2 regions of the Nostoc sp. FACHB-888 genome follow, and region 2 is predicted to be linked to the other one. Evidence: predicted binding sites of a transcription regulator. Region 2 holds the regulator's gene; the other holds the start of a gene.
The links. The regulator HrcA, encoded in region 2, represses chaperone genes, less so after heat shock. The targets are predictions, from matches to a motif close to TTAGCACTCNNGANTCNNGAGTGCTAA.
Positions count from the first base shown of each region.

Region 1: the regulator HrcA is predicted to act here: its motif matches at 2,485-2,511, upstream of groL (chaperonin GroEL).

Region 1 is NZ_JACJQM010000030.1:36,933-41,221, reverse strand. It holds gene fabG (3-oxoacyl-[acyl-carrier-protein] reductase) at 1-652, shown strand, start outside; gene H6G26_RS19250 (hypothetical protein) at 773-943, opposite strand; gene H6G26_RS19245 (MraY family glycosyltransferase) at 1,304-2,386, opposite strand; gene groL (chaperonin GroEL) at 2,544-4,226, shown strand; gene H6G26_RS42685 (hypothetical protein) at 4,254-4,289, opposite strand, start outside.
Region 2 is NZ_JACJQM010000085.1:71-4,359, forward strand. It holds partial or broken gene H6G26_RS29520 (photosystem II q(b) protein) at 1-57, opposite strand, end outside; gene H6G26_RS29525 (hypothetical protein) at 336-1,007, opposite strand; gene H6G26_RS29530 (DUF2834 domain-containing protein) at 1,201-1,878, opposite strand; gene hrcA (heat-inducible transcriptional repressor HrcA) at 1,984-3,135, opposite strand; gene H6G26_RS29540 (rhodanese-like domain-containing protein) at 3,569-3,901, opposite strand; gene H6G26_RS29545 (DUF3352 domain-containing protein) at 4,059-4,289, shown strand, end outside.

The sequences.
Region 1 (4,289 bases), on a different contig from region 2:
CGCAGTTGTTAATTATGCCAGTTCGAGTGCAGCTGCTGAGGCAGTTGTTACAGAAATTACAAGTGCGGGAGGTCAAGCGATCGCTATCCAAGCAGACGTTTCTAAAAGCGATCAAGTAGACACACTAGTTAACACCGTCATAGAAAAGTTCAGCCGTGTGGATATTTTGGTCAACAATGCAGGTATTACCCGCGACACGCTACTTTTACGTTTGAAGCCAGAAGATTGGCAAGCTGTGATAGACCTTAATCTAACTGGTGTTTTCTTATGTACACGCGCCGCCAGTAAAATTATGCTCAAGCAGCGATCGGGGCGAATTATCAACATTACCTCCGTTGCTGGGCAAATGGGCAACCCAGGCCAGTCAAACTACAGCGCCGCCAAAGCAGGTGTAATCGGCTTCACTAAAAGCGTTGCCAAAGAACTAGCTACTCGTGGCATCACCGTTAACGCCGTCGCCCCTGGATTCATCACCACCGACATGACCAGCGATCTTAACAACCCCGAAGATATTCTCAAATACATCCCACTCGGCCGTTTCGGTCAGCCCGAAGAAGTCGCTGGGATGGTGCGCTTCCTTGCTGCCGATCCCGCTGCCACCTACATCACCGGACAAGTCTTTAATGTCGATGGCGGTATGGTAATGGCCTAAATAGTTCTGAGTTAGTAATTTTTGTAGGGTGCGTTAGCCTACAGCGTAACGCACCAATTTTATCTGGCGATCGCCGATTTAGGGACTTCCAAGAAATCTTCAGCTAATTATCAAACACCCCTAAAATGCCCTTTTAACAGTTACTTTCTCATTGTTAACCACAATGGCATCAGCCCTGCCATCTCCGGTAACATCAGCAAAGAATGTTCCCCGGCTTCCGAAATAGAGATTCTGCGCCCAGGATTCGTTAAGATTGAATTGCGCTTGTGCTGGACTTCCAAGCGTTGACAAAAGCACAACAGCAGCATATTAGCTTTACACTTGTTTTTTTGATTGGTTATGTTGAAGTAGATAGAATTTATGCATGAACAAAAGTTGATTCTGAGTGTTCAGCCCAAGCTTTAGCTTAGGATATCTAAGAAAGATAACTTTCTAGGTAAAAGTATAATTTTTACAATAGTTTCTAAATATTAAATATTAATTATTAATATCAATAATTACATCAAGGAAATAAACTCTATCAAGGGTGCAATGTAGTGCTAGTAGGTACTTCATACATAAATAATTTCTTAAAAAATCTATATCATATTTTGCCACAGTAGAAAATAAACCATAGTAGGGCTAGCACTGCAATGCCCACCCTACAAGCGATTAAGGTTGTTGATGTATCCTTTGCCAGATAGTAAAACCCAAAAGAATGATAATGCTACTGGCGGTAGTCAGTATTACAGCCACACTCATACCTTGTATTCTCATCGCCAGCAAGTTGAAAACTAAGGTAATTGACCAAAGTGTGAACGCAGCATGGCGCTGGGAGAGTCCCCAAGCAAGTAAGCGGTGGTGCAGGTGGTCTTTACCAGGAGTACTCAGAGGGTTATTTCCTGCTAGTAGCCGCCGCACAAATACTTGAGTGGTGTCTAATACTGGCAACAACAGAAATAAAATTGTGGGAATTAACGCATAAACTGTGTTTTGTTGCAGTTTGCCTAAAATACTAGTTGCTGCCAGTACATAGCCGAAAAAGTATGCTCCGGCATCACCCATAATAATCCGCGAGGGGTGAAAGTTGTGACGTAAAAATCCTAGTGCAGCACCTGCTAAGGCTGCTAATACCAAAATTGCCGCTGCACGATTGTTAAATTGGGCTGCAACCCCCAACAAACTCATGGCGGTAATAAAGCTGATTCCTCCCGCCAAACCATCCATACCATCCATCAAGTTGATGGCGTTGGTAATCCCTACTACCCATAGTACTGTTAACGACATGGACAGCAGCGAGTCGATGGGGGTGCCAAACATAACTCTGACACTGATCCCATTAGCTACCAGCAACAGTGCCGTGATAATTTGTGCCCACAATCGAACAGAGGGCGGTAAGCCGAACTGATCATCGATAAAGCCCACAAGAACTAATATCGAACCCCCTAACAGAATAGTCAGTACCTGAGCCAGTACGTTTTGGAGTTCGATAGGTCGTAAAAGGCTAGCTAATACCAGTGCGGCAATTACACCTGCGTAGATAGCTAGCCCCCCTGCATTAGGCAAAGGTTCTCGGTTGAGTCGCCGTGCATTGGGTTGGTCAGCCCAACCTACCCGCAAGGCGAATTTGCGTACTGTCGGAATTAAACGCCACGTTACAAGCCAAGCCAAGAGAAACGTAAATACTACCGCCAACCAGCCGGTGCCGCTAGGGTCGGCAATACCGAGGGACTTAAGGGAGTTGTCTAGATTCATCTCCCAATTCAAGCATTACTGCCTGTATCTAATATGAGCATCACCTGTATATTAATCAATTTTTTTATTTCCATTTGTAACTTGAGCCGCTTGGGAGATTAGCACTCTTGCCCTGTGAGTGCTAAATTGTCTAATGGAAGCGCTAGAGAAATAAAACATGGCGAAAATTATTGCATTTGACGAGGAATCGCGGCGAGCTCTAGAAAGGGGTGTTAACGCCCTTGCCGATGCCGTAAAAATCACCTTGGGGCCCAAAGGTCGCAATGTCCTTTTAGAGAAAAAATTTGGCGCACCTCAAATTGTCAACGATGGTATCACTGTTGCCAAGGAAATTGAATTAGAAGATCCTTTGGAAAACACAGGTGCCAGACTCATCCAAGAAGTGGCATCAAAGACTAAAGATGTTGCTGGAGATGGTACCACCACTGCTACTGTTTTGGCACAGGCCTTGATTCGGGAAGGTTTGAAGAATGTCGCTGCGGGTAGCAACCCAGTTAGCTTAAAGCGCGGGATCGACAAAACTATTGAGGCACTGGTACAAGAAATTGCCAACATAGCCAAGCCAGTAGAAGGAAGTGCGATCGCTCAAGTTGCCACTGTCTCTGCTGGTAACGATGAAGAAGTTGGTCAAATGTTAGCCCAAGCAATGGAAAAAGTCACCAAAGATGGTGTCATTACCGTTGAAGAATCTAAATCTCTAACCACTGAACTAGAGGTAGTTGAGGGGATGCAGATTGACAGGGGTTACATTTCACCCTACTTTGTCACCAACAACGAGCGGCAAATCGTGGAATTTGAAAACGCCCGGATCTTGGTTACTGACAAAAAAATCAGCAGTATCCAAGATTTAGTGCCGATTTTGGAAAAAGTCGCCCGTTCTGGTCAGCCCTTGCTGATCATCGCTGAAGATGTCGAAGGTGATGCTTTGGCAACTTTGGTGGTGAACAAAGCGCGGGGTGTACTTGCTGTAGCTGCAATCAAAGCGCCTGGGTTTGGCGATCGCCGCAAAGCTTTGTTAGAAGATATTGCTATTCTCACCGATGGACAGTTGATTTCTGAAGAAATCGGCTTAAGTCTAGATACTGCTTCTCTAGAAGCTTTGGGAACTGCTCGCAAAATCACCATTGACAAAGAAAGCACCACTATTGTAGCTGGCAGTGTTACCAAGCCAGAAGTACAAAAGCGGATTGGTCAAATTCGCAGGCAGTTGGAAGAAACCGATTCTGAGTACGATCAAGAAAAACTGCAAGAACGCATCGCCAAGCTCGCTGGCGGTGTGGCAGTAATCAAAGTGGGTGCGGCAACCGAAACCGAACTCAAAGACCGGAAACTGCGGATTGAAGACGCGCTGAACGCTACTAAAGCTGCTGTGGAAGAAGGTATTGTTCCTGGTGGTGGGACAACTCTAATTCACTTAGCTAAGAAGATACAAGAGATTAAAAACACCCTGGAAAATGAAGAAGAAAAGATTGGGGCTGATATAGTCGGACGAGCGCTAGAAGCTCCCTTGCGTCAAATAGCAGATAACGCTGGTGCTGAAGGTTCTGTTATCGTCTCTATAGTCCGAGATAGCGACTTCAACATTGGCTACAACGCTGCTACTGGTGAATTTGAAGACTTAATCGCTGCTGGTATTATCGACCCTGCCAAAGTCGTGCGTTCAGCTTTGCAAAACGCTGGTTCCATTGCTGGTTTGGTCTTAACTACCGAAGCGATCGTTGTTGAAAAGCCGGAGAAGAGATCCGCTGCTCCTGCCCCTGATATGGGTGGCATGGGTGGTATGGGCGGCATGGGCGGCATGGGCGGCATGGGTGGCATGGGCGGCATGGGTATGTTCTAACTTTTCCTCACCCAAATAAATATTTTTTCAGCAGTTTGTCTTGCCAAGGCAAACTGTTTTTTT
Region 2 (4,289 bases):
CTCGCAAAACCGATCCCATACGTTGGCGCTTTCGCGACGTTGAATGGTAGCTGTCATTGTTTTATAAATGCAATTATTTGTGAATGAATTAGGTAGGTTTGACTACCTGTTACACATCTTAAATAATTTATTGCGTTTTGTAAAGTACTCTGAGAAAAACATTTCTCTTGGGATTTACGCACCCGGAGTAGAAAATCCCCAACTCACTGAAAAAAGGGAGGCTCTGCGTAGTGAATAAGCAGGGGGGCAGGTGGTCACTGAGCGTAGTCGTAAAGCCTGCGGCATAGCTACGCTTCGGGCGCAGCCTCTCAAAGAGAAGTGGAGGAGGATCTATATTAACGATTAGCTATTAGCCATTCTTCACGAATAGTTGATGGCAGGGGCGGGCGCAAGCAAAGATAAACAAGTGGACCGAGTAGCGGGACAAACGCTACAGCCCAAAACACCTGGGGATTATTCCAGTGGCGACGAGCGATATCATCGCCAAGGATTGTGGGGAATAAAAGACAAAAAAGGCAAAATGCCAAGCTCATGCCATTAATAAAGCGATCACTTTGGAACTGCTGCCCAAAATCTCCCCAATCACCTAAAACAAACGCATAGGCGATCAAAGCAACAGTACTTAAACTCAAAACAATCCCAAAAAAACGAGAATCCAGCAGCCTTAAAAAAGCATCCTTGTGTCCAGAAAATTCTTGATTTGGTTCACGAAAAGCCAAATATGGTATAAGACCAAGCACTCCTGATGCTAATGATGCCAGGGCAAAAGGCCAAAAAGAAATGCGTTGCATTCTGCCATCAATAAACAACAAACCACTGTAAATTAGTAGCCAGATGCCCACTAGAGAAAACAAGGAAAGGATAATTGGATTTATTGCAAGCCACTGAAGAGTAAATATATTTTTCAGTAGCATTAAAGTTTCTTGTAAATGCAGAGGCGGTGCTAACAGTAAAATATAGGCTATAAATCCAAGCCATACTAACCACAATGCAACTTTTCTATTCATCATTTTTTGATGGTATGCATTTAAGATAATTACTAATTTATAATTCGTATTTTTTGCATCTAAATCCCCCTTTCTATAGAACGCTGTCTTTAGCTTGCTTAAAAATAGTGGTAAATCTATACGTGATTTTTGTTTCAGTTGGGGATTTAGACCCCAACTGAAACTGTCTTTAAATTACGAATTACAAATTACTTTAATTTACAGCTGGCTGCTGACTGGGTATTTCCTCTACACCCACTTCTGTTAGAGGTGGACGCACACACAAATAAATCAATGGGCCGAATAGCGGTATCAACGCTATTAACCAGAACATCTGTGGATTTTCCCAACCACGACGCCCCATATCATCCCCTAGCAAAGCTGGAAATAATAGGCAAAGTAGACAGAAATCTAAACTCATCACATTGATGAAGCGGTTAGTTTGCCACTGTTGCACAAAATTCCCCCAATCTCCTCCTGTTAAACCATAGGCAACTAGAATAATCGTGCCTACCGTCAAGATAACCCCGGTCACACGAGAATCTAGCAGCTTGAGCAAGGCATTCTTTTTACCGACAAACTTATTATTTGGTTCTCTAAGGGCTAAATATGGTAACAAGGCAAATGCCCCGACTCCAAAAGAGGCAGTAGCAAATAACCAAGCAGGTATTTTTTGTCCTCTACCATCAATAAATACTACTGCACTGTAGATGAGAGGCCAGATGCCCATGAGGTTGAATAGTGCTACGACTAATGGGTTAATGCCTTGCCATTGGCCAGTAGAAAGGTTTTTAATTAACTCGAATGTACCAGGTTGCTCAGGAGGAGCGAGGAAAAAAGCATAGGTAGTGAATCCCAGCCACAGCACGCCAAAGGCAATTTTTCTAACCATGAAAGAGTTAAAAGGTATTAATTATTGATTTTGCCACTATAAATTAGCCTTATCTACCTGCTATGGTATTGTTCTTTTGTCTAACCCCGTAGCAGGTTGTCTCTATTAGGGATTGAAATAACTGAAAGCTTCTGAAAGGTAATCAGCAGCAGATGCTACTATTGCGATCGCATTTTCATAATCTAGACGCGTTGGGCCCAAAACTCCCACACTTCCTACTGGTATTGAACCTCGGCGATAGGTGGAAGAAATCAAGGTGCAAGTGCGTATCGGTTCTAGAAGATTTTCTGCGCCAATGCGAACCGTTACCTTTGACTTACCTACATCCTCAAGTTCTGGTTCCTCAAATATTAATCGCCATAGTTGGTCTTGTTCTTCTTCCAACAGGTGGATAATTGTTTGTACCTGCTGTAACTGGGAAAATTCGGGCTGGCGTAAAACTTCTGACACACCCCGAACCATAATTTGGGTTGCAGTCGGCGCATGAGTGCGACGAGTCAATTCGGCAACTGAATGTTTCAAAAATTCCCCGTAGCGTTGGAATTCCTGATCTAGTTCGCTCCAGTTGAGGTTGGCTAATTCCAACAGACTTCGGCCCCGCAAGTGGGTATTCAAAAAGTTAGAAACAATTTGTAACTCCCGATCAATTACCTCTGAATCTCGTTGTGTTTCTTCTGGTATTGGTGACAAATCCATCAACTTGGAATGTGTCTCATAACTATCGGTAACTACAATTAACATGATCCGCCCCGCTTCAATTTGCACCAATTGCAGATGTCGCAATAGTGCTGTGGTAGTTTGCGGCATAGTAATCAAGCTAATGCAACCACTCAAGGTTGCTAAAATTTGTGCGGCTCCTTGCAGTAGGGTTTCTAAACTCCAATCTTCCCACTGGAGGCGCTTTTGCAATGCCATTTCTACTTCTCGTCCTAAAGTCTCTGTACTACTTTGTGGAAGCAAGCTAGCAAGAGCGTCTGTCTGCGATACGCTGCGCGAACGCAGAGAAGGTGTAATTAGCTGGTCAACATAAATGCGATAACCTGAATCTGAAGGGACACGTCCAGCAGAGGCGTGTGGTTGGTAGAGTAACCCGGATTTTTCTAAAACGCCCATCACATTGCGAATTGTGGCTGAACTTACACCCAGGTCGTACTCTTCGACCAAAGCTTTTGAACCAACAGGCTCTGCCGTAGCAATGTAGTGACGTACCGTTGCCCAAAGTATATGCTGTTGTCGATTTGTTAACTGGACTTCCATAGGGTATGTAATGCTTGGCGGCAAATTTTAATCAAAGTCTGGAAAAATTTTTGGATTTAATTGAAAACTAAGAATATTAATAATTTATTAAGATAACAAATTATACACTTATATTGTGATAATTAATTTTAAGGTTCACGTACACCATTCTTTTAACGGATCTTTGCAGCAAAAGCTGAGAGCTTGAATTTACAACATCCTATTTTTGGCTTATTTTTGCATAATTCTACACTTGTAAAAGTATTACTGTATACGTATTTTTGCGGCGATCGCAGCTAAGATTGAGGTCGAAAAGTTTCGTAATTATGTAGCCAGTGGACAGAGTTGTAAGCTTTCTGGGCAAGCCGCTAAGTTTTTATGTTCTGCTATTTTTAGCATAGCAAAAGCCAGATGGAAGAGTAAGTTCCATCTGAGTGATGCACTTAAACACAAGCTAATACTGGGGAATTGAATGGTCTACTAAGACGGAATAAGCATCAATACCACCCGAAATATTTTGCACATTTGTAAAACCTTGAGCAATTAACCACTGGCACATCTGAGCAGAGCGGATGCCGTGATGGCATAGTACAAGGGTTTCAGCTTGGGGATTGAAGAGGTTAGGAACTTGATCTCCCCATTCGGCAAATTGGCTTAAAGGTAGATTGACAAAGCCCTCAATGCTAGCAATCTCCAATTCTTGTGGTTCGCGTACATCTACTAGCTGAATACTTGCATCATCAGAAGAAAGACGTTGTGCCAGTTCTTGTACACTTATGTGGTTCATGGGTTGACTAAAAGAATTCCCTATAAACAGTCCTAATACTATTTATGGTGACAGAAAATCTCTACCTTTGCATGAGTATCCATTCTCAAGAAGGTCGATAAATCCTGGTAGGCTTTCTGCTTAAATGGCTGTAAACCGTCTTTTTTAAAGGTTTAATGTGAATAGGCAACGCTCATTTATTGGTTTCATCGTAGCTGGTGCGATCGCACTGCTAGTAATTGCGATCGCTAGCTTTTACTGGTTTTTTGCTAAAAGTCCGGCTAACATCACTGCTTCTACCGGACAGCCGAATGCAGCCATATTCGTGTCGAAACTTTCCCCGGCAATGGTTTCATTGCTGGCGAATCCTGACCGTTTGCAGGCGTTGGAGCGTGAAGGAGAACTATCT